4 regions of the Pseudaminobacter sp. Soil_N_29 genome follow, and region 4 is predicted to be linked to each of the others. Evidence: predicted binding sites of a transcription regulator. Region 4 holds the regulator's gene; each other region holds the start of a gene.

Region 1 (7,931 bases), on a different contig from region 4:
CGACATGGACATGGCCTTGCGCTCGGACTGACCGAAGACGAGCCCATAGCCGCGCGTGAACTGCGGCGGCACCTTGGCCGAGCCCTTGAACTGGGTGACCATCTGGCACTCGGTGACACGGATGCGGCCGAGCGGCACGGCAAAGGGCAGTTCCGGCACTTCCAGCTCGAGTTCCACCTCGCCGATGCGGATCTCGCCGACGAAGGGGTGGTTGCGGCCATAGCCGCGCTGGGTGGAATAGCCGAGCGCGAGCAGAAAGCCCTCGTCACCGCGCGCCAGCGCCTGAAGGCGCAGGTCACGCTCGATGGGGAAGTCCAGCGGCTCGCGTGTCAGGTCGCCGGTCACATGATCCAGCGGCATGTCGCCATCGCCTTCGATCAGGCCCTCATGCGCCAGGATTTCCGAGACGCGCGGCATGCGCCCGCCCTCGGCCTCGCGCTGCTCGGGTTCTTCGACCGGCGCGCCGGCGGCGATCTCGGGGTCGAGCAGGCGGTGCGTGTAGTCGAAGGTGGGGCCGAGCAGCTGGCCGCCCGGCAGGTCCTTGTAGGTTGCAGAAACGCGACGCTCGACCAGCATGGCGCCGGTGTCGATGGCGTTGGTGTAGCCGAAGCGCGGCAGCGTGGTGCGATAGGCGCGCACCAGAAAGACGGCTTCGATCAGGTCGCCACGCGACTGGGCAATGGCGAGGGCTGCCAGCTCGCGGTCATAAAGCGAGCCTTCGGCCATGACGCGATCGACGCCGAGCGCGAGCTGTTCCACGATCTGGTCGAGGCGCAGCGCCGGCACCGAACGGTCGCCGCGGCGGCGGTCGGCAAGCAGCTTGTGCGCATTGGAAATGGCGGCATCGCCGCCCTTTACGGCCACATACATGGGTCAGGCCTCCATGGTCTTGATGCGCGTGGTGCGCGGCAGGCAGGCCACCCCTTCGGGTGCCGCCAGGATGACGTCGACGCCTCGCGGGAAGCGGGCGCGGTTCTGCTTCCACTGCTCGACAAAGTGGCGCGGCAGGGAAACAGACGCGAAGGCGAACGACGTTTCGATGCCGGGGCCTTCGAGATGCAGCGTCTCGCCACCCGAAAGGCTGGGCACCTGCAGGATCAGCGTGGTGGAACGATCGGGATATTCCTGCGTGCCCTGCGCAAAATTCTCGAGCGCGATCAGTTCGGCCGGGTCCGACACGAGCGCGAAATGCGCATCCGCCGGGGTGTGAGCGAGCGGCGCGCCGGTGTGGAAGCCGAGCCAGTGCCTGGCAGCGGAGGACGCCTGCAGGGCCGGATCGAGCCAGAGCGGCGTATCGGCATCGCAGAGCGCGAGGGCGACGGCAGCCGCCACCGGCGCGAGCGGCGCGGGCGGAGCAGTGAGTTCGCCGCAGGGCTGGATGGTGCCGGGGCGGGCCATGGCGTCCATGACCGCGCGGAACACCACCTGCGCGTCAAAGACCGGATTGGCGAAGCCGCCGTCTATTGCCTCGGTTTGCATCAGTCCTCTCCGCGTACCATGGTGAAGAAGTCGACCTTGGTCGCCGCCGTCTCGGCGCGGCGACGCTCATCGGCTTCGGCCTGCGCTGCCTGCAGTGGCGCGATGATTTTTGTTTCGATGTCGTCGCGGCGCGACGCGTCCTGCCACAGCGCATCGGCTATGGCCGAAAGCAGCGCCTTCTGCTTGTCGCGGCCGAGCGCATAGGCGTGGCCCACAGCGCCGCCTTCCACGCGCACGGTGGCGCGGGTGACGGTCGCCTCGCCGAAGTTGAACGGCGCACCGCCGCCGCCAATGCGCCCACGCACCGTGACCAGCCCGGTTTCGGGCCCGCGCAGCCGCTGCGCGTCGCGCGGCAGGCCGGCCTCGTCCCACAGCGCCTTCAGCGTTTCGCCCGGCGCATTGGCCAGCGCGGCCATTGCCGCCTTGCGGGCCTGCGCCTCTTCATGTTCGTGCCGCCTGTCGGTCTTCATGGCCGCTCCATCGCCTTCCATATTTGTCTATTGCTCTATACAACTGAACAAATTATATTTTCTTTCTAGCGGCTGTCCATGACGGCTGAATGACGGAGCGGAAAAATGAATTCGAAGGCTGGCGAAAGCGGCATGGAACGCCGAAGCGGCGTGGCGCTGTGGCGGCAGGTGGCCGACCGCATCCGGCTGGGCATCAGCAACGGGACGCTCGGCGAAGGCGGCAAGCTGCCGCCGGAGATCACGCTGTCGCAGCTATTCGGCGTGAACCGCCACACGGTGCGGGCGGCAATCTCGGCCCTTGTGCAGGAAGGCGTGCTGCGCGCCGAGCAGGGGCGCGGCACCTTCATCGAACGTCGCAAGCGGCTGGCCTATCCGATCAGCACCCGCACCCGGTTTTCGACCGGCTTGCAGGACCAGACGCGGGCGCGCAAGGCGATCTTGCTCGGCCATTGGGTGGAGCCGGCAACGGAACGCGTGGGGGAGGCGCTGGGCCTCGAAGCCGGCGCGCCGGTGCTGCGGCTGGAGACCGTGACGGAGGCAGACAACCGGCGCATCTCGCGTGCAACGAACTGGTTTGACGCCACGCGTTTTGCCGGGTTCGCGGATGTCTTTGCCGAGACGGAGTCGGTGACGGCTAGCTTCGCGCGCTTCGGCGTGGACGACTATGTGCGCCGCACCACGCTGATATCGTCACGGCATGCGGATGCCGACGACCTCGACAACCTGAAACTGTCGCCCGGCGCCATCGTGCTGGTGACCGTGGCCATCAACGACGATCTTGACGGCAGGCCGATCCAGTTCGCCGAAACGCGCTTTGCCGCCGATCTGGTGGAGCTGACGATAGAGACGTAGCGCCAGCTTACCTACCTTCGGTAGTGCTGTCGTCTACTGAGGCTCGCTGATCTTACCGGCCTGTACCCCCACCCCTAGCCCCTCCCCACAAGGGGGAGGGGGACGATTTTGCCGCCCCGACCGCCAAAGCCGGCCAAGGGTGGTGTTAGGCAGCTACACAGCAGAGTTCCCCCTCCCCCTTGTGGGGAGGGGCTAGGGGTGGGGGTCATTTCAAATGCAGACAGGAGAGGATCAGGCCTCTCTCACACCGCTATCGAATGCCGCGCGCCGTTGTTGCCCAGATAGGCGTCGAAGGCCGAGACCACCGCGCGTACCACCGGGCGGCCGCGGTCGGTGACGACAAAGCGGTCGCCTTCGCGCACGATCAGGCCGTCCTCGTCCTCCGCCACCAACCGGTCGGCCAGATCGATCACCGGCGCTCCACCGGCGCCGAAGCTGCGGGCGAACTCGGACCGCGAGAAGAAGAAGTCGCACATCAGCCGCTCGATCACCCAGGCGCGCATGCGGTCTTCCTCCGACAGCGCAAACCCCTTTGTGACGGCAAGCCCGCTTTCGGACACCAGCCGCTCATATTCGCCGGTGGCGGTGCTGTTCTGGACATAGCCCTGAGGCAGCTTGCCGATAGAAGAGGCGCCGAAGCCGACCAGCGTGTCGAGATCGTCGACCGTGTAGCCCTGGAAATTACGGCGCAGCCGGCCTTCGCGATGGGCAACCGCCATGGAGTCCGCCGGCTTGGCGAAGTGGTCGATGCCGATCGTCTGATAGCCGTGGCCCGAAATGATATCGGCCGCGCGACTGGACTGTTCGAAACGCTCCATCACGTCCGGCAGCGCTGCCTCGTCGATCATGGTCTGGTGCTTGCGCATCCACGGCACATGGGCATAGCCGAACAGCGCGATGCGGTCGGGCTCGAGCGAAAGCGCCTGTTCCACCGTCGCCGCGACGCTGTCTGCCGTCTGGTGCGGCAGGCCGTAGAGCAGGTCGAGATTGACCGACTGCGCGCCGCGCGCGCGGGCGGCATCCACCACTGCCTTGGTCTGCGCAAAACTCTGCTCGCGATTGATCGCGGTCTGCACTTTCGGGTCGAAATCCTGCACGCCGAGGCTGACGCGCGTCATGCCGATCTCGGCCAGCGCATCGAAGCGCGCCTCGTCCATGTCGTTGGGGTCGATCTCGACGCTGATCTCGGCATTTTCGCGGAAGGAGAAGCCCGTGCGCAGGATAGCGTTCAGCACGCGCATGTCGTCCGGGGTGAGCATGGTGGGCGAGCCGCCGCCGAAATGCAGCGCGCCCACCTCCGCCTTGCCCGCCACGAGTTCGGCCACCGTGACGATCTCGCGGTAGAGATATTGCAGATATTTGGCGACCGGCTCGTAGCGGCGCGTCTGCCTGGTGTTGCAGGCGCAGAACCAGCACAGGCGGTCGCAGTAGGGAATGTGGACATAGAGCGAGAGCGCGGTGCCCGGCTCGATCGCACCGAGCCAATCCCGGTAAGTCGCGGAGGAGACGCCCTCGTGGAAATGCGGCGCGGTCGGGTAACTGGTGTAGCGCGGAACGGGCGCTGCATGCTTGCGGATGAGATCTTGCTGCATTCGTCGGGCTCCGTGAGACTAAGCCAGACATAAAGGCGGCCCGCGCGGCGTCGTTGATCTCGATCAAGGCCGCCGGAGAGGTCTTTCGCGCCGCGCCCTGCCCCGGCGTGGCGGCGAGCCCGCTAGGAAAGCGGGCTCAATAGTCCTTTTCGTAGAACACGCCGAGGCTGGAATCCCCATCGGACCCCACCGCGCCCTTTGCCTTGAGGTCCTGGGTAATGTCGAGATTGATGGTGCCGCGCGTGGAGCCCTGGGCGCCCGCCTCCACGCCCAGATAGATGTTGTCCTGGATATAGCGGCCGGCGCGCACGGCGGCATTGCCCTTGCTGTCGGTGACCACGTCGAGATCGTCGAGGCCGGTGGCGTTGCGCAGGCTGCCCAGCAGCGAGTTGTTGGAGCCGCCGGCCAGCTCGGCGGCCGCGGCGGCGAGCTGCGCGATCTGGAAGGCCGATAGCTCGTCGATGCCGCGGTTGAAGATCAGGCGGGCGAGCACTTCGTCCTGCGGAAGCTCGGGCTGCGAGGAGAACGTTACCCCGATGTCGGAGGCGCGCCCCGAAACCGTGATGAACACGGTGATGTCGGTGCCCTCCGAGCGCGCCACGAAGTTGAGGAAGGGATTGAGGTCGCCCACCAGCGTGACGGTGCCTTCGTCGAAGGTGATGCGCTGGCTGAGGATGCTGAGCCGGCCGCGGATGAGCTGGAAGCCGCCCACCGGCTGGATGTCGGACACCGGGCCGGTGAGCTTGACCTGCCCGCCGAGCTCGGCATCGAGCCCGCGCCCGCGCACGAAGACGCGGGCCGGCGCATTGACGCTGACGTCGAGCCGCATGACGCTCGGCCGGCCGGTCGGAGTGGGCGTTCCGTCATTGGCGCGCGCGCGCTTCAGCGTCTCGGCCACGGCCAGCGGGGCCTTGAGGTGCTTGACGTCGAGCGCAGCCGCACCACCGGCAAAGCTTTCCGGCACGGTGATCTCGGCGCGGCTGACATTGATATTGCCCGAAAGCACCGGATCGCGCGCAAGCGGGCCGGTGATGGCGAGGCTGCCGCCCACGGTGGCCACGACGAGCGTGCCGTCGGAATAGCGGGCATCGTTGAGCGTGACGCGGATGTCGGCCGGGAAGCTTGCCGCCGCGTCGAGCGAGATGGTGCCGGTGGCGCTGACCGAGCCGCCGGCGGCGAGATTGGCCGAGGCGTTGCGGATCGTGACCTGGTCGCCGTCGATGGTGCCCATGACCGCGATGGAGCGCAGGCGCACATTGCTGTCTGGATCGACGAATTCGGCCCCTTGCGTGGAGAACATGCCGCGGATGGAGGGCTTCTTCAGGCTGCCGGAAATGGTGGCATTGGCCGAAAGCGTGCCGCCCGCCTGCGCGCCGCGCTCGGCCAGGAAGCGGTTGGCCAGCGCCAACGGCGCCTCCCCATGCACCGTGAGGTCGACGCCCTCGCCGGAGACCGGCACGCGGCCGCTGGCGGTGAGCGACAGGCCCTGCGGACCGCTGGCGGTGGCCGACGACAGCGTCAGCACCTTGTCGGCGAAATGGCCGGAAGCGGCGATTTCGAGGGGGGCCGCGCCGGCTTCTTCCAAAGCGGCCGCGCGGATGCCCGCGCCGCGCAGGTTGAACGTCGCCGCCGGGTTGGCGAGCTGGCCGGAAACCTTGGCGGTGCCGGAGATGTTGCCGCCGAGGCGCTGCTGGGGCGCCACGGCATTGAGCAGCGCAAGCGGGAAGGATTCGAGCCCGATGTCGAGCGCCAGCGCGCCCTTGTCGAGCGGCACCGCGCCGTGTGCCGTGGCGCGCAGGCCATCAGGGCTGGTCACCGCCGCCTTGACGTTCAGCCGGCTTGCGGTGGAGTTGCCCTCGGCCTCTAGGTTGATCGAGGCAAGGCCCGCCTCGCGCAGGGCGGCGGCGGCAATCGAATTGCCCTTCAGCGAGAAGCGTACGTCCGGATTGGCCCGGGTGCCGCCGATTTTGGCGGTGCCGTCGACCGTGCCGGCCAGCGCAAGGTCGGGGCGGACGGCGTTGGCGATGGCCAGCGGCAGTTTCGCGACGCTGACGGCGAGATCCAGCTTTTCGTCGATCTCTCCGCGCGCGCTGACGCGCCCGCCGCCGACGTCGAGCACGAGATCGTCGATGGAGATCTTTTCGCCGCGCATCTGCAGGGCCGCCGGCTCGGCGAGCTTCGCCGAGAGATTGCCCTGGGTCAGTTGCGCCTGCTGCAGGGCGAGCTGGTAGCCGCCCTCGATCGGCGACAACGCGCCGGCGGCGGCGGCGACGGCGCCATTCTCCAGCCTCGCATTGGTCTGGAAATTCGTCGTCCGGCCTTCCTGCCGCGCATTGGCCTGCAGCGTGGCGACGTCGACGCCGCCGGCGACAAGCTTGCTGGCGTTCAGCGTGCCGTCGGCGATCGGCACGCCGAACAGGTCGGCCACCGTCGCGTTGAGATCGGCCTTGCCGACGCGGACGGTGTCGACCACCAGCTTATTGATGTCGGCGCGGACGGTAGCGTTCTGCCTGCCGTCCTGATGGGTCAGCGCAATATCGGCATTGACCGCGCCGGCGGCCTGCTTCAGCAGCAATGCAGCGGCGGTGGAAACATCGGGCGCGGCCAGCGAGAGCTTGCCGTCAAGCAGTCCGTCCCTGTTCTGCGCCACCTCGCCGGTGATGCGCGCGCCGCCGGCAGTGAATGTCAGGTCGCCGACGCGCTTTTCGTTGTCATTCGCGGCAATGGCCGAGGCGACATCGACCCTTACGCCGTCGAGGAAGGCGTTGCCGGTGACATTGCCGTTGAGATCGCCCTTCTGCAGCGTGCCCTCGAAGCCGAGCACGGCATCTTTCAGCGTCTTGCCGACGAGCGTGCCGGTCGGAACCTCGGCGCCGAAGGTAAGCCCGATCAGCCCTTCCGTGCCGGAAGCGCGGCCCTTGGCGGTGAGGCGGCCGGCAGCCTTGTCGGACACCAGCGCCAGATCGGCCACCGAGAGGTCGAAGCCGAAATCGGCCGCACCGGTGGCGAAGCGGCCATCGGCCCTGGCCTCGACCTGGTCGTTGAAGATGCGCAGCTGCCGCGCCACCAGGCCGGTCTCGCCGCGCGCGACGCCGCCGGTGATGCGGGTTTGGCCATGCAGCAGATTGTCGGCGGCCGGCGTTCCGATGCCCAGCCCCTCGGCCGTGCCGTCGAGCGCGAGGTCGAAGGCGCCGGTGAGCGGCTTCAGCTCGCCCTTCGCGACGAGATCGGCGCCGCCCGAAAGCTGCCGGCCAGCCAGGCTGGAGAACGGAGCCAGCGACCTGGCCTTGAGGCCGACGTCGCCCTTGAAGACGAATTCGGAAATGTCGCCGGCAAGCGAGAGCGCAAAGCCGTTGGCCGCGATTTCGGCCTTGGCGAGCTTCACCGGCGCGCCAGCGGTCCATTCGCCGCCGACGTCGAGCGCGATACGGTCGCCCAGCGCTTCGGTGACATCGGCGCGGGTGGCGACGATGCCGGACACGCCGCCGGTGGCGACGAAGGTGAGATGGCGCGACGCCGGGTTGGAAATATTCTGCGC
Region 2 (7,931 bases), on a different contig from region 4:
AGGCACGGCCAGGATGGTCGACGCCGATGAATGAGGCATGCGCGATGATGTTGAGCGACTGCGTGCCCCGATACTCCGGGTGCGCGCGCCAGCCGATGTCTGCCAGCAGGCAGGCCGCCTGGCGATAGCGGGCTTCGTCCTCAGTCTCGTCGACGCCGAAAGCAGCGAAGGACTGGCCGGTCCAGCGCGCCAGCTCATGCGCATGGGTGACCGAACGGGCGCGCAGCACCGCCAGTTCCTCCGACGCGGAAATGAGGGGGTCGAGCTTCTGTTCGCGCGGCGACAGCAGCGAGTAGAGGAAGCCCTCGCGCACGCCATGGGCCGAAACCACGACCTTGGACGGCTTCATCTTGGCGATGATCTCGAGCAGAACGGCCGCGCCGTATGGCAGGAGCGCGCGCCGGTTCTTGGACACGCCTTCGATGCCCTTCATCTTGTCGACATCGCCCTTGGCGACCTGGCGCAGGAAGGGCAGGCAGCTTTCGATGCTCATTTCATAATGATGCATGACGCTGAGCGGATAGTTCGTCATGTTCATATGCAGCCGGGCAAGGTTACGCCACGTGCCCCCCACTGCGTAGAACACCCTGCCCTGCCCCCGCCTCAAGAGCCTGGCCCGGGTCATCTCCTCGCGGGCAATACGTGCCGCAGCGGCAAGCGAGTTCCTGGCCATGTCCTGCAGGCGGAGGCCACCCAGTGGCAGCGTTATGCCGTCGCCGATATTTTCGCCTTCGACCTCGACCAATTCGAGACTGCCACCGCCAAGGTCGCCCACAATGCCGTCGGCCGGGTGGAAGCTCGACAATACGCCGAGGGCCGAATAGTGGGCTTCCTCGCGGCCGCTCAGAACGCGGATCTCAGTGCGCAGGATCTTCTCGGCGCGGTGGATGAAGTCCAGGCCGTTTTCCGCCTCTCGCGCCGCGGCAGTGGCAATCACATAAAGGTCGCCGGCGCCGGCCTGGTCCGAGAGTGCGCGAAATCGCCCGAATTCCTCTATGGCGCGGGTAACCGCCTCGGGGTCGAGCTTTCCTGTCGCAACAATGCCGCGCCCCAGCCCGGCGAGCATCTTCTCGTTGAACAGGATGGTGGGCGAGCGGGCGATGCCCTCATAGACCACCAGGCGAATCGAGTTCGATCCGATATCTATGACGGAAATCGGTCGGCGATCCTGCAATCGCCCCTGGGATCGTGCGATCATCAGGAGGGTTAGCCCTGGATAGCTAGGGTTTTCTTGCGGCGCTTGAACTGCGCGATGCGCTTGGGCGCATGCGACTTCAAGGCGTCGCCCCGTCCTGACAGGCTAGGATTGGTCATGAAGTATTCCTGCGCGTTGAACGGTTCTTCGCCCTCGTCCGGCACGATGCGCCGCGAGGTACCGTCTGCCAATACTTCGAAACTTTGCTGGTTGTCCATGATATTTCCCAGCATGATCTGGCCCAGCACCTGCTCGTGCACGGTCGGATTCAGGATGGGAACGATCGTTTCGACACGGCGATCGAGGTTGCGCGGCATCAGATCGGCCGAGCCGATATAGACGATGGCATCGTCGGATGGCAGGCCGTGGCCATTGCCGAAGCAATAGATGCGGCTGTGCTCGAGGAAGCGGCCGACGATCGATTTCACCCGGATGTTCTCCGACAGGCCGGGCACCTGCGGTCTCAGGCAGCAGATGCCGCGCACCACGAGGTCGATTTCCACGCCGGCAAGGCTGGCATCGTAGAGCGCGTCGATGATGATGGGGTCGACCAGCGAGTTCATCTTCATCCAGATCTGCGCCGGGCGGCCAGCCTTGGCATGCGCGACCTCGTCGGTAATGTGCTTGAGAATGCGGCTCCTGAGCGTCAGCGGCGACATCGCCAGCAGCATCTCTTCGGTCGGCTGCGCGTAGCCGGTGATGAAGTTGAAAAGCTGCGCCACATCCCGGGCGATATGCGGGTCGGTGGTGAAGAAGGAAAGGTCGGTGTAGATGCGCGCCGTGACCGGGTGGTAATTGCCGGTACCCAGATGCACGTAGTTGCGCAGCCGGCCCTCCTCCCGGCGGACCACCAGCGACATTTTCGCATGTGTTTTCAATTCGATGAAGCCGAACACCACCTGCACGCCGGCGCGCTCCAGGTCGCGCGACCAGCGGATGTTCGCCTCCTCGTCGAAACGCGCCTTCAACTCCACCAGCGCCGTGACAGACTTGCCCGCTTCCGCGGCGTCGATCAGCGCGCGAACGATGGGGCTGTCGTTTGAGGTCCTGTACAGCGTCTGCTTGATCGCCACCACATCGGGATCGGCCGCTGCCTGGCGCAGGAACTGCACCACCACGTCGAACGATTCGTAAGGATGGTGGACGATGAAATCCTTCTCTCGGATTGCGGCGAAGCAGTCGCCGCCATGGTCGCGCACGCGCTCGGGGAAGCGCGGGTTGAAGGGCGGGAACTTCAAGTCGTCGCGCGGAAGCGCCACGATCTCCGATATCTGGCTGAGTGCCAGCGGCCCCGTCAGCACGCTGATGCGCGAGGGCGACACACCAAGCTCGGTGGCCACGAACTCGCGCAGTTCGTCCGGCATCTGGTTGTCGAATTCGATGCGGATCACCTGGCCGCGCCGGCGCCGCTTCAGGGCCGTCTCAAAGAGCTGGACCAGGTCCTCCGCTTCCTCCTCCACCTCGATATCGCTGTCGCGAATGATGCGGAACGTGCCCGCGCCCTTGACCTCATAGCCGGGGAACAGCTTTCCGATGAACAGGTTGACGGTGGCTTCCAGAGGAATGAAGCGCACGCAGCTCTTGCGTGACGGCAGCCGGATATAGCGCTTCAGCGCCGGAGGAAGCCGCAGCAATGCCGTCATTTCCTCGCCGCTGTCGCGCTGGCGAAGCTGCAAGGCGATGGAGAAGCCAAGATTGGGGATGAAAGGGAACGGATGCGCCGGGTCGATCGACAGGGGCGTCAGAACCGGGAAAATCTGCTCCAGGAAGTGTTCTTCCAGCCAGGCCTTCTCGTCCTTGTTCAACGCGTTGCCCGCGACGCTTTCGATACCCTCCTTTTTCAGGAGCTCCGCCAGGCTGGACAAGCTCTTCTGCTGATCCTCCTGCAGGCGCTCCACCTCCACCAATATCTGTTCGAGCTGCTGCTCGGGCGTGCGGCCGTCGGGGCTGCGGACAGCTATCCCCTGCCGGACCTGACCGGCGAGGCCCGCCACACGCACCATGAAGAACTCGTCGAGATTGGCGGCGGAAATCGACAGGAAGCGCACTCGCTCCAGCAGCGGATGCCGCTGGTTCTGCGATTCTTCCAGCACTCGGCGATTGAACTGAAGCCAGGAGAACTCACGATTGACAAATCGGTCCGGGTTGCCGGAAGAAACGTCGCCGTCGGCAGTGCTTACGGTAGTGAATTCGGTCTGGACCGGCCTGAGTTCGTTCATTTCCCTCTTTATCCTTTTACGGCGCTTCGCCGCTTGTTGCGCCTAGCTTACCTCCTGACAGGGATTTGCGACAGTTTGATTTCGCACGGCTTGCAAAGCGATTGGCGAAGCACCAAACCCCTGCTATGAGCAGGCTGCAAGTGACAGGAGAAAGCCATGGCCGGCGGTTCCATTCCCCATTTCCAGAATGACGCGGGTCACGCCGTGATCGAGATCGGCGTGAAGGAATTCATGTGCGTGGGCGCCACCCCGCCCTTCGACCATCCGCACGTGTTCCTCGACATGGGCGCCGATTCGGAGAAGGTCTGCCCCTATTGCTCGACGCTCTATCGTTTTAACGCCAGCCTGAAGGCCAACGAGACGCGCCCGGAAAACTGCCTCTATAAGATCCAGGCCGCCTGACAGGCGTTTTCGCGCGGCGGCCGGTCCAATGGACATCTCGCGCTCCCGTCAGATTATCGTCGCAGGAGCCGGCATAGCCGGCCTCGCAGCGGCCCTCGCATTTGCCCGGCGCGGCTTTTCGGTCGAGATCTTCGAGCGCTCCGAAAGCCTCGTAGAGGTCGGCGCGGGCCTGCAGCTATCCCCTAACGCCACCCGTATTCTGGATCGATTGGGCGTTCTGGAGTTGCTCCTGCCGAAAGCGGTGCACCCTCAGAGCGTGATTCTGCGCGACGCAAGGACGCTTACCGAACTCGCCCGTGTGCCTTTGGGTGCCAGCGCCGAACAGCGTTGGCGTGCGCCCTATCTGGTCCTCCACCGGGCGGATCTGCAGGCCGCACTGCTGGAGGCCGTATCGCGTCTGCCTGCGATCAGGCTGACCAAGGGCGCCGAACTGTGCGGGTTTAGCGGCGATGGCTCTGGTATCTCCGCCAGTTTCCAAGCGCCTGGCGGCACTACCGCAGACACTAACGGCCTGCTTCTTGTCGGCGCAGACGGCGTCTGGTCCTCGGTGCGAGGCCTGGTCGGTGGAGGCGGCAGCCAGTTCCATGGCGAACTGGCCTGGCGCACGGTGATCCAAAGCGACAGCGAGGCGGGGCGCGCATTCGCCTCATTCGCTTCCGACGACGCGGTCAATGCGTTCCTGCATTCGGGCTTTCACCTCATTGCCTATCCGGTGCGCGGCGGCGCAGCGTTCAATCTCGTCGCCTTCACGCCCGGCAAGGAGCTTGCCGAGGGCTGGGCGGACAGGGCCGATGTCGCCATGCTGAGGCGGGCGATGCGCCACACCGCCCCTGCCCTGGCGCGACTGGCCGAAGATGCGGGCCCGTGGACCGCATGGCCGATCCACACCGTGCCGGCGAAAACCCGCTGGATCGCGTCGGGCGTCGCGCTCATCGGCGACGCCGCGCATGCAATGACGCCCTTTGCGGCACAGGGCGCGGCCATGGCCATCGAGGACGCCGATACGCTTGCCGCCTTCGTGGCGGACAGGTCGGGTGAGCTCGATCCCGCCCTCGCGGCATGGGAAGCTTCGCGGCGGCCGCGCGTGGCGGCTGTGGCCCGGCGCGGCGCCTTCAACCATTTCGCCTGGCAGGCCTGGGGGCCGGTCGCGCTGGCCCGCAACCTCGTGCTGAAGACCCTGCCGCCAGAGAAGCTCGCGGCCGACCTAGACTGGCTCTACGGCTGGGAACCCACATCGGGCTGAGCCTTTCCGGTTTCCACAAGCCCGCGCCCTCTTCCATGCCTCGCTGGAGGTCAGTCGCGCTGACAAAAAAGCCCGGCTGGATTCCAGCCGGGCTCTATTCGTGCGGCACTGACGGATCAATGCAGGATCTGCGACAGGAACAGTTTTGTCCGCTCGTGCTGCGGGTGGTCGAAGAACTCGCCCGGCGTGTTCTGTTCGACGATCTGGCCCTGATCCATGAAGATGACCCGGTTGGCGACCTTGCGCGCAAAGCCCATCTCGTGCGTCACGCACAGCATGGTCATGCCTTCTTCGGCCAGGCCAACCATGGTTTCCAGCACTTCCTTGATCATTTCGGGGTCGAGCGCCGAGGTCGGCTCATCGAACAGCATGATGCGCGGGTTCATGCACAGCGAGCGCGCAATCGCCACGCGCTGCTGCTGGCCGCCCGAAAGCTGGCCCGGATATTTGTGAGCCTGTTCGGGGATCTTCACCCGCTTGAGGAAATGCATGGCCACTTCCTCGGCCTGCTTCTTCGGCATCTTGCGCACCCAGATCGGCGCGAGCGTGCAGTTCTCCAGGATCGTCAGGTGCGGGAACAGGTTGAAGTGCTGGAACACCATGCCGACCTCGCGGCGCACTTCGTCGATCTTCTTGAGATCGTTGGTAAGTTCCTTGCCATCAACGATGATCTTGCCCTTCTGGTGCTCCTCCAGCCGGTTGATGCAGCGGATCATGGTCGACTTGCCCGAGCCGGACGGCCCGCAGACGACGATACGCTCGCCGCGCATCACGCGCAGGTTGATGTCCTTCAGCACATGGAATTCGCCATACCACTTGTGCATGCCCACGATGTCGATGGCCACATCCGTTTCCGAGATGTGCATTTTGGCGGCGTCGACCCGGATCTCTTCGGCTCTGACTGCGTTTTCTGTGGCCATAGGCCGAACCCCTTTATCGTTTGTGACCGGTTGCAAGCCGGCGTTCCATATAGATCGAATAGCGTGACATGCCAAAACAGAACAGCCAGAAAATGAACCCCGCGAATACCAACCCACTGATCGGCGTTTGAGGCGAGGCCCAGTTGGCGTCCGAGAAGTTCTGGCGCACGATGCCGAGCAGATCGAACATGCCTATGATAGTCACCAGGCTCGTATCCTTGAAGAGCCCGATGAAGGTGTTGACGATACCCGGGATTACCAGCCGCAGCGACTGCGGCAGTATCACCAGGTTCATCGTCTGCCAGTAACTGAGGCCTATCGACGCCGCTCCCTCATACTGCCCCCTGGGGATCGCCTGCAGACCACCCCTGACCACTTCGGCCATATAGGCGGAGGCAAACAGCACCACGCCGATCAAGGCGCGCAGGAACTTGTCGAAGGTCATGCCGGCCGGCAGGAAAAGCGGGAACATGACGCTGGCCATGAACAGCACCGTCACCAGCGGCACGCCGCGGATCGTCTCGATGAAGATCACACTCGCAAGCTTGATGACCGGCAGCTTGGAGCGCCGCCCCAGCGCCAGCAGGATGCCGACGGGCAGCGATACCGCGATGCCTACGATCGAAAGTACCAGCGTGATCGTCAACCCGCCCCAGCGCGCGGTTTCGACGAAGGGGAGACCGAACACACCGCCCACGAGCAGGAAGAAGGCAATGAAGGGAAAGGCTGCGAAAAGAAGGATGGCGTTGAGCCGCTTGTAGGGCGCGCCCGGCACCAGCAAGGGCCCCAGCAGCCCGACGAAGATTGCGCCGGTGAGCAGCACGCGCCAGCGCTGGTCGATCGGATATTGCCCGAACATGAATTGCAGGAACTTCGCACGCACGAAGGCCCAGCACGCACCCGACCAGCCATCGGGCTGGATGCCGCCCTGCGAGACCGTGGCGCAGAAGGTGCGGTCCGTTCCGAACCATTGCGCCTCCAGAAACGCCCACCGGAACAAGGGCGGCAGTATGAGCGCCAGAAGGGCGAGGCCCAGGAAGGTGAGAATCGTATCGGGCACCGAAGCGAAGAGATTTTTGCGCAGCCAGGCCATGGCGCCCTGCTCGTTGACCGGCGGGCGCTCGTCCGCGTCCAATTGCTGGCGCACATAGACGAGATCGGATTTGTACATGGCTATCTCTCCACCAGCGCCACCCTGGCGTTGAACCAGTTCATGAAACCGGACATCAGCAGGCTGAGGCCGAGATAGACGACCATCCAGATCGCGACGATCTCGATCGAATGACCGCTCTGGTTGAGGATCGTGCCGCCGATATGCACCAGGTCGGGGTAGCCGATGGCGATTGCCAGCGACGAGTTCTTTGTAAGGTTCAGATACTGGCTGGTGAGCGGCGGAATGATGATGCGCAGCGCCTGCGGCACCACGACAAGGCGCAAGGTCTGCCCCCGGCGCAGCCCGAGCGCATAGGCCGCCTCGGTCTGCCCCTTGTTGACGCCCAATATGCCAGCCCGCACGATCTCGGCGATGAAGGCCGCGGTATAGAACGACAGCGCGAGATAGAGCGACAGGAACTCCGGCCTTATCTGCGAGCCGCCGAGCAGATTGAAGGTGGATTTCTGCGGAAACTCGAAGCTTACGGGAAAGCCCGCGGCCACGAATGCCAGGAGCGGCAGCCCGACCAACAGGATGGCCGAGGTCCAGAACACCGGAAACCGCTCTCCCGTTTCGGCCTGACGCTGCCGCGCACGACGGGCAACGAACCAGCAAAGCCCCACTGCCACCAGCAAGGCGACCGGAATGAGCCAAGCCCCTTCGCCCCAGATAGCCCCCGGAAAGAAAAAGCCGCGATTGTTGAGATAGGCGCCGAAGGGAAGCGCGATGCTCTCACGCGGCTGCGGCAGCGCCGAAAGCACGCCCAGATACCAGAAGAAGATAACCAGCAAGGGCGGGA
Region 3 (7,931 bases), on a different contig from region 4:
CGTCCGCAAGCTTGGCGCCTTTCCTCTCCCCTTTTGGGGGGGAGAGGTGCCGAGCGGAGCGAGGCGGAGTGGGGGTAAGCCGTGCCATATCCCGTTCTTCTCCCCTCAAGGGGGAGGGTAAAGCCCGCGCCAACCTCTCCGCCAATTGCTTTGCCGCCACCGCGCGCGGCGATCTTTCGCCCATGAAGCGCGACAGCCGCCGTTCCAGGTCGACGCTGTCGCCGCCAAGGCCGCGCTCGGTGAGCAGCACGGCGAGCTGTGCGGCGTCGAGCCCCTGCCCCTCGCGCGCCGCCTCGGCCACCATATGCGCAAGCCGCACCGGCAGCGCCAGCTTGCGCATGGCCGCGCCGGCTTCGGTGAGGCGCCCGTTCGCGTCGATGGCATCGAGTTCGGTGAGCAGCGTGCGCGCCTCGGAAAGCGCAGGCGCGGGCGGGGGGTCGAGGAAGGCGAGGCTCGCCGGATCGGCGACGCCGAAGGCGGCACAATCGAGCATCAGGCCGGACAGGTCGGCCTCGAGGATTTCCGGCGGCGTGAAGGCGGGAAGCGCTGCCGTCTGCTCGGCGCGCCAGAGGCGGATGGCGACCCCCGGCTCGGTGCGGCCGGCGCGGCCCGCGCGCTGGTCGGCCGAGGCGCGGGAGACGCGCACCGTTTCCAGCCGGGTGAGGCCGCTGGCGGGCTCGTAGCGCGGCAGGCGCGACAGGCCGGAATCGATCACCACCCGCACGCCGTCGATGGTGATGGAGGTTTCGGCAATCGCCGTCGCCAGCACCACCTTGCGGCGGCCCGCAGGCGCAGGCTTGATCGCGGCGTCCTGCGTCTTCGCATCCAGCATGCCGTAGAGCGGCACGATGTCGGTGTCGGCACCGACGCGGCCTTCGAGGCGTTCGCGGGTGCGCTCGATCTCGCGCTGGCCGGGCAGGAAGGCGAGCACGCTGCCGGGCTCGTCGGCCAGCGCCTCGCGCACGGCCTTGGCCATGGCATCCTCGATAGGCGTACCGGCCGGCCGCTCCTGATAGCGGATGTCGATGGGAAAACTGCGGCCTTCGCTTTCGATGACCGGCACGTCGCCGAGCAGGTTTGCCACGCGCGCGCCGTCCAGCGTCGCCGACATCACCAGCAGGCGCAGTTCGGGCCTCAGCGCGCCCTGCACGTCGAGCGCCAGCGCGAGGCCGAAATCGCCGTCCAGCGAGCGCTCGTGGAACTCGTCGAAGATCACCGCCGAGATGCCCGCCAGCTCGGGATCGTCGAGGATCATGCGCGCCAAGAGGCCTTCGGTAACGACGAGGATTCTTGTCCGGGCCGACTGCTTGCTCTCCATGCGCATGGCATAGCCGACGGTGCCGCCGGGCTCCTCGCCCAAGAACTGCGCCATGCGGCGCGCGGCGGCGCGGGCGGCGAGGCGGCGGGGTTCGAGCAGCAGGATCTTGCCATCGCCCAGCCATGGCGCATCGAGCAGCGCCAGCGGCACCAGCGTGGTCTTGCCAGCACCGGGCGGCGCGACCAGCACGGCGCTCGACTTGGCTGCAAGCGCATCGGCAAGCGCCGGCAGAACGGCGGTGACTGGAAGCTCGGGCAGACTCGGCATTACTCGGCCCCGATCCGGATGACGGCGCCGCCGGCGGCTTGGGCGTCAGCCTCGTCATGCGTCACCAACAAAACCGGCAGACCGCCGTCGCGTGCCTTGGCGAAGACCAGCTCGCGGATCTGGCCGCGCAGGTTTGCGTCGAGCTTGGAAAAGGGTTCGTCCAGCAAGAGCATACGTGGCGAGGACAAAAGCGCCCGCGCCAGCGCCACCCGCGCCTTCTGCCCACCCGACAGCGTGTCGGGATCGCGCGCGGCCATGCCGCCGAGGCCGACGCCTTCGAGCGCGGCTTCGGCCAGCGCTTCGCGGGTGGCCCTGCCCTTCACCGCCTGCGGGATGGCGAAGATAAGGTTGCCGCCAACCGACATATGCGGAAACAGCAGCGGGTCCTGGAAGAGGATGCCGGCGTGGCGGTCTTCGGCCGGCAGGGCGGTGAGCTCGACATCGCCGGAAAAGACGCGGCCGGATGCCTCGAAGGCCGAGGACAAAAAACCGCCGATATAGGCAAGCAGCGTCGATTTTCCGGAGCCGGACGGCCCCATTACGGTGAGCACTTCGCCGGGCGCGACGCGATGCGCGACCGCAACGAGCGTTTGCCCGTTCAGCGCGATCGTCACGTCGTCCAGGAAGAGCCCGTTTTCGACCATCACCCCAACCGGTTTTTTGTCCTCGCGCCGCATGGCGGAGGGTGTCACACCCGCATGGCGCGACGGTGCCGGAATATCAGCGGCGGCACGATCGTGGCAACCGCAAAGCCGATCGCCGGCAGGATCATCTGCACGAAGGCATAGACGCCGATGATGCGCCGGTTGCCGCCCGAGGCCAGCGCCACCGCCTCGGTGGTGATGGTTTCAAGCCGGCCGGCGCCGATCAGAACCGTGGGCAAGTAGAGGCCGATGGAGACGGCGAAGCCGACAGCCGCCGCGACCAGAATGGCGCGCAACAGCATCGGCAGGCGGATTGCGAGGAGCGTGCTGAGGCGCGATTTGCCGAGCCCGGCGGCGACCGCCTCATAGCGCGGATCGAAGGCGCGCCACGGGTCGGCCAGCGACAGGAACACATAGGGCATGACGAAGACGAGATGCACCAGCACCAGCGCCGGCAGGCTGGCGACCGTGCCGGTGACGACGAACAAGAACTGCAGGCCGAACAGGAACGCGACCTGCGGGACGATGAGTGGCAGGTAGATGAGCCACATGGCGCGGCGGCCGGCGATGCGGCCGGTGCGGTTCTCGTTGACGAGGCAAAGCAGGGTGAGCGCCACGGCAATCAGCGTCGACAGCGTGGCCACCAGAAGGGTGACGCCAAGCGGACCGGCAATGCTCGGCGCGGCGGCGAGCCAGCTTTTCAGCGTGAAACTGTCGGGCAGCGCATTGGGGAACTGCCACAGCCCGGCGACGGACCAGAGCGCCAGCGTGGCCAGGCCGGCGAAAACGGCGAGTGCGGGAAGGAACATGCCGGCAAGGGCGGCGCGGCCCAGCCCGACATCATGGCGAAAGCGCAGACCACGCGCGCAGGCGTGGTCGCGCAGCCAGGCGCCCAGCCGCTCCAGCCCGATCCAGGTGAGAATGGCGACGGCCGTCACGACAAGCTGCAGCAGCGCGCCGGCGGAGGCAAAAAAGCGCATCGACAGTTCGGGATCGTTCATCCAGCGGAGCAGCCGCACGGCGAGCGGCGCGGGCGTGTTGGGGCCGAGGATGATGGCGACGTCGACCACGGAGCTGGAGAAGGCAATGACAGCAAAGACCGCCAGTCTGATCTGACGATAAAGCTGCGGCCAGACGCCATAGACGAAGCCGGCGATGCGGCCATAGCCAAGCGATGCCGAAAGCCGGCGTGTGCGCAAAAGATCGACCTGCGGCAGCGCGGCCAGCGCGATCAGCAGCAGGAAGGGGATTTCCTTCACCACCAGCCCCGCCATCATCGACAGGCCGAACGGATCGTTGACGATCAGCAGGTCGGGCGGCTGTTGCCAGCCGGTGAGGCCAGGCGAGACCAGCCGCGCAATCATGCCCGACGGCGCGATGAGGAAGGCCAGCCCGAAGGCTGCCGCTGCGTGGGGTACGGACAGCAGCGGCGAGACGAGATGCTGGATGCGCGAAAAGATTCTTGTGCCCGCGAAAGCTGCGATGAACAACGCGACCGTGATGAGAGATATCGTGGCGGTGGCCAGCCCCGCCGCGAGGCTGAGCAGCACCGAGGTGGCAAGGCCGGGCTGCGAGAGGAGTTGTGTCACATGCGCCAGCGTGAAGGCCTCGCCGCCCAATGCGGGCAGGTAGCCGAAAGCCGGCAGCAGCGTGCCGGCAAGCCCGGCAAGGATCGGGCCGGCCAGGAGCAGGATCGCCAGCGGCGGGCCGAGCCGGGCTAGCATGATGTGCCGGGACGGAGAAGCGCAAGCGCTCTACGTTGCCCCCCTTTGGGCTGCCGGTTAGGGCCGTCGAATATGGATGCAAATATGCACCTGGCCGGTGCTTTACCCCCACCCCTAACCCCTCCCCACAAGGGGAAGGGGGACGATTTCGTCGCCATTGGCGCTAAGACCGGGACGGTTGATGTGAGTCGACGGAGCAGCCAAGATCCCCCTCCCCCTTGTGGGGAGGGGTTAGGGGTGGGGGTCAATTCCAATGCGCTTGCCTCGCCACAAAGGAGAAGATCGGCAGCCATGGGACGCCGTCCCTCCAGCAAGCGCTGTGACGATGAAGAAACCACCTCGCCGCCCCCTCTAATCCCCCGCCCCGTATCGCCGTTTCCATTCCGCCTCCAGCCTTACCATCCAGCTCGGGTGCGGCTCGTCGATGGCAGGGCCGAGCTGGTCCGGCTTCAACGTGGCAATGCCGAGATCGAGCGCTTCGAAGCGGGCGCGGTCGGCGGCGTCGAGCTTGGCCATCGAAAGCACCGTCGGGTCGCCCCACACTGTCGGGTCCTGCTTGCGCGCCTGCGCTTCGGGCGAGAGCAAAAAGTCGGCCACCACCAGCGCGCCGGCCTTGGCAGAGGCATTGTAGGGAATGGCGACGAAATGGGTATTGGCCAGCGTGCCGGCCGGGAAGGTGAAGGAGCGCACCGTGTCGGGCAGTTCGCCATTGGCGATGGCGCTCGAAGCTTCCGACGGGTTGAAGGCGAAGATGATGTCGAGCTCGCCATCGGCCAGAAGCTGCTTCATCGCCGGATAGTTTTGCGGATAGGCGCGCCCAGAGCGCCACAGAACCGGCTTGAGCTCGTCGAGATAGGCGAACAGCGGCGCCGTGACCTCAGCGAACGAGGCCTCGTCGACCGGCTTCTGCAGCACCGAGCGATCGGCCACCAGCTCGGACAACACCTGCTTGAGGAAGCTCAGGCCCATGAAATCCGGCGGCTGCGGATAGGAGAAGCGGCCGGGATGCGCCTTCGCCCAGGCGAGCAGTTCCTTGGCCGATTTCGGCAGGCGGGCGGGGTCGGTGCGCGCGGTGTCGTAGAAGAACACCAGCTTGGCCATGCCCCACGGGCTTTCCAGCCCCTCCACGGGGACCGTGAAGTCGGTGCGGATGGTGGGCTTGTTCTCGACGTCGACATAGTTCCAGTTGGGCAGCTTTTCTGCCCAGCCGGGCGACATCAAAAGGCCCTGCCGCTTCATCGAGGCAAAATTCTCGCCGTTGATCCAGATGAGGTCGACGGTGCCGCTCTCGTTGCGGCCGGCCGCCTTCTCGGCCACCACCTTGGCAACCGCATTGGCGGTGTCGTCGAGCTTCACCTGGACGAACTTGACGCCATAGCGCTTCTGCAGCTCGGCGCCCGCCCATTCGAGATAGGCGTTGATGTTTTCGGCGCCGCCCCAGGCGTTGAAATAGACCGTCTCGCCCTTGGCCTGCGCCAAAACCTCGTCCCACTTCGCCGGATCGGGATTGCCGGCCAATGCCTGAAGCGTCAGTGCGAAAAGCGCTGCGGCAGCGGCAAGCAGTCGTTTCATCGAGATTCCCCTGTCCACGCGGCATTTCCGCAGGCGATTGAGCATCCTGACCAAATAGCGGTCAATGCGGCCGGGCTGTCCGGCGGATGACTTGCGGCGAGTTGTCTGGTATCTCCGACAAATATCAACCGTGCTTTCGTCAATCCGTCATGCAAATCGCCTAAGGCATCGCCGCAGGCGAGGATAACACCGATGCGTTATGCAATCTATTTCACACCGGGCCCCGACGATGCGCTGACCCGCATCGCAGCGAACTGGCTTGGCCGCGACCCCTTTACCGGCGCCGCCCATGAGGCCCCGGCCAACGGCCGTCTGTCGGCGACGGAGGTGGCGTTTCACACCGCGGCGCCGCGCCGCTACGGCTTCCATGCCACGCTGAAGGCGCCGTTTCGGCTGGCCGACGGCGAGAGCGAAGCCACGCTGGACGAGGCGCTGGCCGACTATGCCGCCACGCTGGAGCCGGTGGTGCTGCCGCGCCTGGTGGTGGGGCAGCTGGACGGCTTCTTCGCGCTGGTGCCGGGCGAGGCTTCGCCCGCGCTCAACCGATTCGCCGGCGACATCGTCTCGGCCTTCGAGCCGTTCCGTGCGCCGCTGACCGACGCTGAAATCGAGCGCCGCAACCCGGACGCCCTGAGCCAGGCGGAATTCCGCAACCTGTGCCAGTGGGGCTACCCCTACGTCTTCGACAGCTTCCGCTTCCACATGACGCTGACCGGCCGCGTCGGCGCCGATGAAGCCCCCCGACTGCGCGCCACCATCGACGAGATGTTCGCCGCGGAGCTCGAGCGCCCCTTCGCCGTGGACAGGCTGGCCCTGTTCGTGGAGCGCGAGCCCGGCGCCCCCTTCATCGTGCATTCCCACTACGCGCTCGGCCGCCACACCAAAAGAAAGACCGCCTGACATGACGACCGAAACGACACTCACCAATGCCCGCATCGTGCTTGCCGACGAGATCGTCGACGGCTCGGTGCTGATCCGCGATGGCAAGATTGCCGATGTTTCCAGCGGCGCGACCCGCGCGGGCGAGGACCTGGAGGGCGACTTCCTGATCCCCGGCCTGGTGGAACTGCACACCGACCACCTCGAAGGGCACTATTCGCCGCGGCCCAAGGTGCGCTGGAACCCGATCGCCGCGGTGCTGGCGCATGACGCGCAGGTGGCCACCTCCGGCATCACCACCGTGTTCGACGCGCTGCGGGTCGGGGACATCGACGCGGGAATGACCGTCGCCGACATGCGAAAGCTGGCCGACGCCATCGAGGACAGCTTGCGCAACGACCGCCTGCGCGCCGACCACTTCATCCACCTGCGCTGCGAGGTTTCGGCGCCAGACTGCCGCGAGAGCTTCGAGCTTCTCGCGGGCGATGAGCGGGTGAAGCTCGCCTCGCTGATGGACCATGCGCCGGGCCAGCGCCAGTTCGCCAGCCTCGAAGCCTATGCCGTCTACTACATGGGCAAGATGAAGATGTCGCAAGAGCAGTTCCAGGCCTATTGCGAAAAGCGCATGGCGCAGTCGGCCGAGAACGCCGCGCCCAACCGCGCCGCGATCGCCGCCGCCTGCCACGAGCGCGGCATCGTTCTGGCCAGCCACGACGACGCCACCTCTGCGCATGTCGAAGAGGCCATTGCCCAGGGCATCCGCGTGGCCGAGTTCCCGACCACGATGGAGGCAGCGCGCGCTTCCAAGCAGGCGGGCTTGGGCGTGCTGATGGGCGCGCCCAACGTGGTGCGCGGCGGCTCGCATTCGGGCAATATCTCGGCGCGCGAACTGGCCGAGAACGGCCTGCTCGACATCCTGTCGTCCGACTACATCCCGTTCAGCCTGATCCAGTCGGCCTTCTTCCTCGGCGAAGCGGTGGACGCCATCTCGCTGCCGCAGGCCGTGGCCATGGTGTCGAAGACCCCGGCCGAGGCCGTTGGCCTGACCGACCGCGGCGCGATCGAGGCCGGCCGCCGCGCCGACATGGTGCGGGTGCGGGTGGACGAGCATGTGCCGGTGGTGCGCGCCGTGTGGCGCGAGGGGCGCCGCGTGGCATGACGGTCTCGGGCCTCATCGAACGCGAGCAGGCAAGTTCGGCCTTTCCCGTCCGCAGCGGCGTGTTCATCGCCGTTGTCGGCCCGAGCGGCGCCGGCAAGGACACGATCATGGCCTATGCGCGCGAGCGCTTCGCGGGCGAGGACAGCGTCGAGTTCGTGCGCCGTGTGATCACCCGTCCGTCCGACGGCGCGACCGAAGACCATGACACGCTGACCGAGGCGGCCTTCATCGAGGCCGAGGCGGAAGGTGCCTTCGCGCTGTCCTGGGAAGCGCATGGGCTGCGATATGGCATCCCCGCTAGCGTGGATGAAAGCATCGCGGACGGCCGCGTGGCGATCGCCAACGCCTCGCGCGGCGCGATCCCCGCG
Region 4 (7,931 bases):
TCGCTGGGGCTCGGCGCGACGCGCTCGGAAACCATCAAGCGGGTTATTTTGCCGGCCGCACTTCCGGGCATCGTGGGTGCCATCCTGCTCACTGCCTCGCGCGCCATCGGCGAGACCATGATCGTGGTGCTGGCCGCCGGCGTGGCCGCCAACCTGACGCTCAACCCGTTCGAGGCGATGACCACCATCACCGTGAAGATCGTCAACCAGCTCACCGGCGACCTTGAGTTCAACTCGCCGCAGACGCTGGTGGCCTTTGTGCTCGGCATCACGCTGTTTGCCCTGACGCTGGTGATGAACATCTTCGCGCTCTACATCGTGCGCAAGTACCGGGAACAGTACGAATGACCGACATTCCCTTGAACGGCATTACCAGCGGCACCGTTGCGCGCCCGCGCCGCGACATCGGCCTGAAGCGCCGCTACGCCGCCGAGCGTCGTTTCCGCATCTATGGGATGCTGGCGATTTCCATCGGCCTGGTGTTCCTGGCGGTGATGCTGACCTCCGTGGTCTCCAAGGGCTACACCGCCTTCTGGCAGACGACGGTGACGCTGCCGATCACCTTCAACGAGAAGGTCATCGACCCCGAAGGCAAGCGCGCGACCGACCCGAACGTGCTCATCACGGCCAACTATCCCAAGCTGGCCGAAAGCGCGCTTGTGGCGAAGCTGGGCATCGACCCGCACGACAAGGCTGCCATTCGCAAGCTCAAGGGTTTCCTTTCGGACGGCGTGCGGGCGCAGTTGCGCGCGGTGGTTATGGACGACCCGTCGGTCATCGGCACGACGCGCAATGTCGACATCCTCGTTGCCGCCAACATCGATTCCGCCTTCAAGGGCCAGATCGACCTTTCGGTGGACGAAAGCCGGCGCAAGGTTTCCGACCAGCAGGTGGCATGGATGAATCAGCTTGCCGCCGACGGTTCGCTGGCCGAGCATTTCAACAAGGGCCTGTTCACCTTCGGCGCCTCCAGCCGGCCGGAAACCTCGGGCATGGGCGTGGCGATCATCGGCTCGTTCTACATGATGGTGATCGTGCTGTTGCTGGCGCTGCCCATCGGCGTGGCGGCCTCGATCTATCTCGAGGAATTCGCCAAGAAGAGCCGCCTGACCGACCTGATCGAGGTCAACATCAACAACCTGGCCGCGGTGCCGTCGATCGTCTTCGGCCTGCTCGGCCTGTCGGTGTTCATCAACTTCCTCGGCCTGCCGCGTTCGGCCGCCCTGGTCGGCGGCCTGGTGCTGACGCTGATGACGCTGCCAACCATCATCATCGCGACCCGTGCCGCCCTCGCCGCCGTGCCGCCCTCGATCCGCTCGGCCGCCCTTGGCCTCGGCGCCTCCAAGATGCAGATGGTGTTCCAGCACATATTGCCGCTGGCAACCCCGGGCATCCTCACCGGCACCATCATCGGCCTGGCGCGCGCGCTGGGCGAGACGGCGCCGCTGCTGCTGATCGGTATGGTCGCCTTCGTGGCCGACTATCCGGCGACGCCGCTGGAACCGGCGACCGCATTGCCGGTGCAGATCTACATGTGGGCCAACGAGGCCGAGCGCGCCTTCGTGGAGCGCATGTCGGGCGCCATCATCATCCTGCTCGTGTTCCTGATGGCCATGAACATCACGGCCATCGTGCTGCGACGGCGTTTCGAGCGGCGCTGGTAGGCGAAGGATGCTTTAGTATGAACATCATGACGGAAGTGGCACTCGAGAACGCGGTGAACGACAAGATGAACGGTACGCCCAAGGAAATCATCAAGATGCGCGGCCGCAAGGTGTGCGTGTTCTATGGCGACAAGCAGGCGTTGTTCGACGTCGACCTCGACGTGCGCGAAAACCAGGTGACGGCGCTGATCGGGCCTTCGGGCTGCGGCAAGTCGACCTTCCTGCGCTGCCTCAATCGCATGAACGATACCATCGACAGCGCCCGCGTGACCGGCCAGATCACGCTGGACGAACAGGACATCTACGACAAGAGCATCGACGTGGTGGAGCTGCGCGCCCGCGTGGGCATGGTGTTCCAGAAGCCGAACCCGTTTCCGAAGTCGATTTACGAGAACGTTGCCTATGGCCCGCGCATCCACGGCCTCGCCCGCAAGAAGGCCGACCTGGATGCCATCGTCGAGACCAGCCTGAAGAAGGCCGGCCTGTTCAACGAGGTGAAGGACCGTCTCAACGAGCCGGGCACCGGGCTTTCCGGCGGCCAGCAGCAGCGCCTGTGCATCGCCCGCGCCATTGCCGTTTCGCCCGAGGTGATCCTGATGGACGAGCCGTGCTCGGCGCTCGATCCGATCGCCACCGCGCGCGTGGAGGAACTGATCGACGAGCTGCGCCAGAACTACACCATCGTCATCGTCACCCACTCCATGCAGCAGGCGGCGCGCGTATCGCAGCGCACGGCCATGTTCCATCTGGGCCAGCTGGTCGAGGAGGGCGACACCGACAAGATGTTCACCAACCCCGACGACAAGCGCACGCAGGACTACATTACCGGCCGGTTTGGCTGACCCGCGGTTGATCCGCACGCCGGACAAAGGATTGCATAGACATGATCATGGGCAAACACACCGTCACGTCCTTTGACGAGGAACTGGGGCACATCGACCGGCTGCTGCGGGACATGGGCGATCTGGCCGGCGCCATGGTCTGTGGCGCCATCCGGGCGCTGGTCAATTCCGACAATGCGCTTGCCCAGCGGGTGATTTCCGACGACGCGGTGATGGACGCGCGCCAGCGCGAGCTGGACGACCGCGCCATCACGCTGATCGCCAAGCGGCAGCCCATGGCGCAGGACCTGCGCGCCGTGGTGGGCGCGATCCGCATGGCCGGCGACCTGGAGCGCATCGGCGACCTTGCCAAGAACATCGCCAAGCGCGTCGGCGCCGTGGGCGAGAGCGCCACGCCCCGCAGCCTCGCCCATTCCATCGAGACGATGTCGGACATGGTACTGGAGCAGATCAACGGCGTGGTCGACAGATATGTGACGCGCCAGCCCGAAGGCCTGAAGGCGCTGCGCGCGGCGGACGAGAACATCGACGTGAAGTACACCTCAGTGTTCCGCGAGCTGCTGACCTACATGATGGAGGATCCGCGCAACATCACCGCCTGCACGCATCTTCTGTTCTGCGCCAAGAACCTGGAACGCATCGGCGACCATGTCACCAACATCGCCGAGAACGCCTACTATGTGATGACCGGCCAGCAGCTGCCGCCCAACCGGCCGAAGTTCGACGAGACCTCGCTTTCGGCGCCGGAATCGACGACCTGAGCGGGAGACCGGAAAAGTGATGATCGCCCCAAAAATCATGGTGGTGGAGGACGAGGAGCCGCTGGGCGTCCTGCTCCGCTACAATCTGGAATCGGAAGGCTACCAGGTCGAGGTCGTGCCGCGCGGCGACGAGGCGGAAATCCGCTTGCAGGAGAACGTGCCCGACCTTCTGGTGCTGGACTGGATGCTTCCGGCGGTCTCCGGCATCGAACTGTGCCGCCGCCTGAGGATGCGCCCCGAGACCGAGCGCCTGCCCATCATCATGCTGACGGCGCGCGGCGAGGAGAGCGACCGCGTGCGGGGCCTTTCCACCGGCGCCGACGACTATCTGGTCAAGCCGTTCTCGACGCCGGAGTTCATGGCGCGGGTGAAGGCGCTGCTGCGCCGTGCCAAGCCCGAGGTTCTGTCCAGCGTGCTGAAGGTGGGCGACATCATGCTCGACCGCGAGGCGCACCGCGTCTATCGCGGCAAGAGCGAGATCAAGCTCGGGCCCACGGAATTCCGCCTGCTGGAATTCATGATGCGCCACCCCGGCCGCGTCTTCTCGCGCGGGCAGCTGCTCGACAATGTCTGGGGCGAGACGATCTATATCGACGAGCGCACGGTGGACGTGCATGTGGGCCGGCTGCGCAAGGCGATCAATCCCGGCAACCTGCCGGACGTGATCCGCACCATCCGAGGCTCGGGCTACGCCATCCGGGAGGATTGAGCCCGGCTGGCCGCGGCTCAGGCCGCCCCCGCGGCGCTTATCAGGGCAGGGCCGGGCGCGAAGATCTCCCGGTCGACGAAGGTGAGGGCGTTCATTGTGCAGCCTTCGCGGATCAGCGGCCGTTCGTTCGGCAAGGTGTCGAAGGAGATCGCCTTGTTGTGCTGGCCGCCCGCGGTCTTGTCGATAGCTGAGCGCAGCGCCGGCTCGATGAGGTCGAAGGCGGTCGCGCCGATGCCGACCAGCGCGACGGGCGCGGGGTCGATCAGCGCAAACAGGCTGCCGAGGCCGAAGCCGATGGCTTCGCCGGCGATGCGGAAGGCTTCGCGCTCCGGTCCATCGGCTGCCCGCGCCCTGTCGGCCATGGCGCGTATCTCCTCGTCCGAAATGTCGGCCAGCGGCGCCTGGTCCTCGCTTTCCCCGCGCGCATTGCGCCAGATGGCGTAGTTGCCGGCATAGGCTTCCACGCAGCCGCGACGGCCGCAGCGGCACAGCGCGCCATCGGGCCGGTGGATCATGTGGCCGAACTCGCAGCCCGACGATTGCGTGCCGGTGAAGAGTTCCCCCTTCAACACCATTCCCATGCCGATGCCGTGCGAGAGCAGGATGGCGATGAAGTCGTTGCGGTAGCGCTCTGGCTTTCGCCAGCGCAGCGCCACCGCGATCATGTTGCAGTCGTTCTCCACGGTGGCGGGGATGCCGGTGGCGGCTTCGAGCCGGTCGGCGAATTCGAGATCCGCGTGCGGGGTGATGGGCGACCACAGCATCATGCGCGATCCGGCATCGGTGATGCCCTGCACGGCCATGCCGATGCGCAGCACGCGATGGCCGGCGGCCCGGCGGGCCTCGACCTGCCGGCGCACCATGGCGACGCAGTCGCCGAGCAGCGCTTCGCGCCCGGTGGCCAGCGTCTCCAGCCGGCGCTCTTCCGATGCGACCACCTGCCCGGCGTAATCGACCACGGCGACCGACAGGAAATTGAGCGACAGCACCACGGTGATGACTTCGGCGGCTTCCGGGGCGAGGCCGAGCGCTACCTGCGGGCGGCCGCGCTTCGAGCTTGCGGCTTCAGCCGCCTTTTCGGCGAGGATGCCTTCGGCGATGAGGTCGGCGGAAATGGCCGAGATGGTGGAATGGCTGAGGCCCGTGGTCCCCGCGATCTCGGTGCGGGACGGCTGGCCCGCGCGCCGCACGGCCGCGATGACCATGGCGCGGTTGCGCTTGCGCAGATCGTCGTGACGGATCGCCACCGGCATTTCGGCATTTCCTCCCGGAGCCTTGTTGCGCTGCGCAGATTCCAGTTCGCGTGCGCCGCGTCAACCTTCGGCGGGATGTTGACAGAACTTCAGGGTTACGACACTATTTTTTCGAGGTTCGAAATAATAGCCTCGACAAGGGCCCCAGGCCATCGTCATCGCGCCCTGGAGGGGGCGCAGGGAGGAAATCATGAAGATGTTTGCAACCGCCTTGCTGGCGGGTGTCGCGCTGTCGGTGTCGCTGGCAGGCGTGGCGCAGGCGAAGGACAAGATCATCGGCGTTTCCTGGTCGAACTTCCAGGAGGAGCGCTGGAAGACCGACGAAGCGGCGATCAAGGCCGCCCTCGAAGCTTCGGGCGACAAATACATTTCCGCCGACGCCCAGTCCTCGGCGGCCAAGCAGCTGACCGACGTGGAAAGCCTGATCTCGCAGGGCGCCAACGCGTTGATCATCCTGGCGCAGGACGCCAGCGCCATCGGGCCGGCGGTCGAGAAGGCCGTGGCCGAGGGCATTCCGGTGGTGGGCTACGACCGCCTGATCGAGAACAAGGATGCCTTCTACCTGACCTTCGACAACAAGGAAGTCGGCCGCCTGCAGGCCAAGGCCGTCTATGCCGTGAAGCCCGAAGGCAACTACGTCTTCATCAAGGGCAACGGCGCCGACCCGAACGCCGACTTCCTCTTCGCCGGCCAGATGGAAGTGCTGAAGGAGGCCATCGACGCCGGCAAGATCAAGAATGTCGGCGAGGCCTATACCGACGGCTGGCTGCCGGCCAACGCCCAGAAGAACATGGAGCAGTTTCTGACCGCCAACGACAACAAGGTTGACGCGGTGGTGGCCTCCAACGATGGCACCGCCGGTGGCGCGGTGGCGGCGCTCGAGGCACAGGGCCTGGCCGGCTCGGTGCCGGTTTCGGGCCAGGACGGCGACCATGCCGCGCTCAACCGCATCGCGCTCGGCACGCAGACCGTGTCGGTGTGGAAGGATTCGCGTGAGCTGGGCAAGGCCGCGGCCGAGATCGCGGCGCAGCTCGCCGACGGCAAGAAGATGGATGAGATCCCGAACGCGACCAAGTGGTCGGATGGCCCCAACAAGGTCGAGATGACCTCGGTCTTCCTCAAGCCGATGCCGATCACCAAGGACAACCTCAACGTCGTCATCGACGCCGGCTGGGTTTCCAAGGACGTGGTCTGCCAGGGCGTGAAGGCGGGGTCGGTCGCAGCCTGCGACTAGGCCGGACGCTTGCCACAAGGCTCGTTCGGTTCCGCACGGGGCGGGCAAGACGCGGCCGCCTGCCGCTGTCCGGCTCGTTGGACGCCGCGGTTTGAGGAGAAACCGCGGCGTTTCATTCGCCGCCGCATGCCCGGTCAGGCGCGCGGCATTCAGTTCGTACAAAGTGCCTCTCCGGAAAATCGATTCCGTGTTTCCAAGGGCGTGCGCTAGGATGATGTCCTGAGACCGGCGCAAGACCGGACCGGGCGGGAGGGTGTCATGACCGAAGTGACAACGCAGGAACCCGCGGCGCAGGACACCGCCGGGCACGGGCTTGCGGACCGGGCGCGAGCCTCGGAGGCCGGGGCCATCGGGCGTTTCCTGCAGGCGACGGAACTCGACACGCGCATGCTGGGCATGGTCGGCGCGCTGCTGCTGATCTGGATCGGCTTCCACATACTGTCGAACGGCCTGTTCCTGACCCCGCGCAACCTTTGGAACCTTTCGGTGCAGTCCTCGTCGGTCGCTGTCATGGCGACGGGCATGGTGCTGGTCATAGTCACGCGAAACATCGACCTCTCGGTCGGCTCGATCCTGGGCGTATGCGGCATGATCATGGGGGTGACCCAGGCGATCGTCCTGCCGCGCTTCGCCGGCTATTCGCTCGGCGATCCGTCGATCTGGATCATCGCGCTGGCGGCCGGCCTGACTGTCGGCCTCGCCATCGGGGCGCTGCACGGCTTCATCATCGCCTATCTGGGGGTGCCCGCCTTCATCGTCACGCTGGGCGGGCTGCTGGTATGGCGCGGCGCGGCCTGGTGGGTGACCAGCGGCCAGACGGTGGCGCCGATGGACGCCACCTTCCGCCTGATGGGCGGCGGGCCGGAAGGCGCGATTGGCGCGACCTGGAGTTGGGTCGTCGGCCTCGTCGCCTGCGCGGCGGTGATCCTGATGCTGGTCTCGGGCCGCAACCAGCGCAAGCGCTTCCGCTTTCCGCTGCGCCCGGTCTGGGCCGAAATGTTTCTGGGCGTTGTCGCCTGCCTCGTCATCCTGCTGGCCGTCTGGGTGGCCAATTCCTACCCGTGGCCGAGCGGCACGGTGAGGAAATATGCCGAGGCCAACAACATCGCCATTCCCGATGGCGGGCTGTTCATCGCCCATGGCATCGCCATTCCGGTGCTGATCGCGATCGCGGCCGGCATCATCATGACCTTCATCGCCACCCGCACCCGCTTCGGCCGCTATGTCTTCGCCATCGGCGGCAACCCGGAGGCGGCGGAACTGGCCGGCATCAACACCCGCTGGGTGACGATGAAGATCTTCATGCTCATGGGCTTCCTGGCGGCCATCGGCGCGGCGATCTCCACGGCGCGGCTGAACGCGGCCACAAATGCGCAGGGCACGCTGGACGAATTGCTGGTGATCGCTGCAGCGGTCATCGGCGGCACCTCGCTTTCGGGCGGGGTCGGAACGGTGGCGGGCGCGATGC

Evidence for each region. Region 4 encodes PhoB, which activates phosphate uptake and scavenging genes when phosphate is short. Its sites were predicted from a motif close to TGTCATNNANCTGTCAT; they were not measured.
Region 1: a site for PhoB is predicted at 2,028-2,044, ahead of phnF (phosphonate metabolism transcriptional regulator PhnF). Genes of this name have one in related genera too.
Region 2: a site for PhoB is predicted at 3,482-3,498, ahead of AC3A4H_RS00620 (RNA degradosome polyphosphate kinase). Genes of this name have one in related genera too.
Region 3: a site for PhoB is predicted at 5,660-5,676, ahead of AC3A4H_RS15840 (DUF1045 domain-containing protein). Genes of this name have one in related genera too.

What each region holds. Positions count from the first base shown of each region.
Region 1 is NZ_JBDGLC010000001.1:1,151,318-1,159,248, forward strand. Features, by position in the region: gene AC3A4H_RS05510 (carbon-phosphorus lyase complex subunit) at 1-870, opposite strand, end outside; gene phnH (phosphonate C-P lyase system protein PhnH) at 874-1,479, opposite strand; gene phnG (phosphonate C-P lyase system protein PhnG) at 1,479-1,949, opposite strand; gene phnF (phosphonate metabolism transcriptional regulator PhnF) at 2,055-2,801, shown strand; gene hemN (oxygen-independent coproporphyrinogen III oxidase) at 3,044-4,393, opposite strand; gene AC3A4H_RS05535 (translocation/assembly module TamB domain-containing protein) at 4,530-7,931, opposite strand, start outside.
Region 2 is NZ_JBDGLC010000001.1:135,136-143,066, forward strand. Features, by position in the region: gene ppx (exopolyphosphatase) at 1-1,198, opposite strand, end outside; gene AC3A4H_RS00620 (RNA degradosome polyphosphate kinase) at 1,207-3,414, opposite strand; gene AC3A4H_RS00625 (zinc-finger domain-containing protein) at 3,571-3,816, shown strand; gene AC3A4H_RS00630 (FAD-dependent monooxygenase) at 3,845-5,059, shown strand; gene AC3A4H_RS00635 (amino acid ABC transporter ATP-binding protein) at 5,176-5,979, opposite strand; gene AC3A4H_RS00640 (amino acid ABC transporter permease) at 5,993-7,150, opposite strand; gene AC3A4H_RS00645 (amino acid ABC transporter permease) at 7,153-7,931, opposite strand, start outside.
Region 3 is NZ_JBDGLC010000006.1:279,493-287,423, reverse strand. Features, by position in the region: gene hrpB (ATP-dependent helicase HrpB) at 1-1,585, opposite strand, end outside; gene AC3A4H_RS15855 (ATP-binding cassette domain-containing protein) at 1,585-2,229, opposite strand; gene AC3A4H_RS15850 (ABC transporter permease) at 2,274-3,953, opposite strand; gene AC3A4H_RS15845 (ABC transporter substrate-binding protein) at 4,305-5,525, opposite strand; gene AC3A4H_RS15840 (DUF1045 domain-containing protein) at 5,718-6,425, shown strand; gene AC3A4H_RS15835 (alpha-D-ribose 1-methylphosphonate 5-triphosphate diphosphatase) at 6,427-7,563, shown strand; gene phnN (phosphonate metabolism protein/1,5-bisphosphokinase (PRPP-forming) PhnN) at 7,560-7,931, shown strand, end outside.
Region 4 is NZ_JBDGLC010000009.1:193,128-201,058, reverse strand. Features, by position in the region: gene pstC (phosphate ABC transporter permease subunit PstC) at 1-348, shown strand, start outside; gene pstA (phosphate ABC transporter permease PstA) at 345-1,664, shown strand; gene pstB (phosphate ABC transporter ATP-binding protein PstB) at 1,682-2,506, shown strand; gene phoU (phosphate signaling complex protein PhoU) at 2,554-3,267, shown strand; gene phoB (phosphate regulon transcriptional regulator PhoB) at 3,287-3,976, shown strand; gene AC3A4H_RS20130 (ROK family protein) at 3,994-5,229, opposite strand; gene xylF (D-xylose ABC transporter substrate-binding protein) at 5,420-6,463, shown strand; gene AC3A4H_RS20120 (sugar ABC transporter permease) at 6,722-7,931, shown strand, end outside.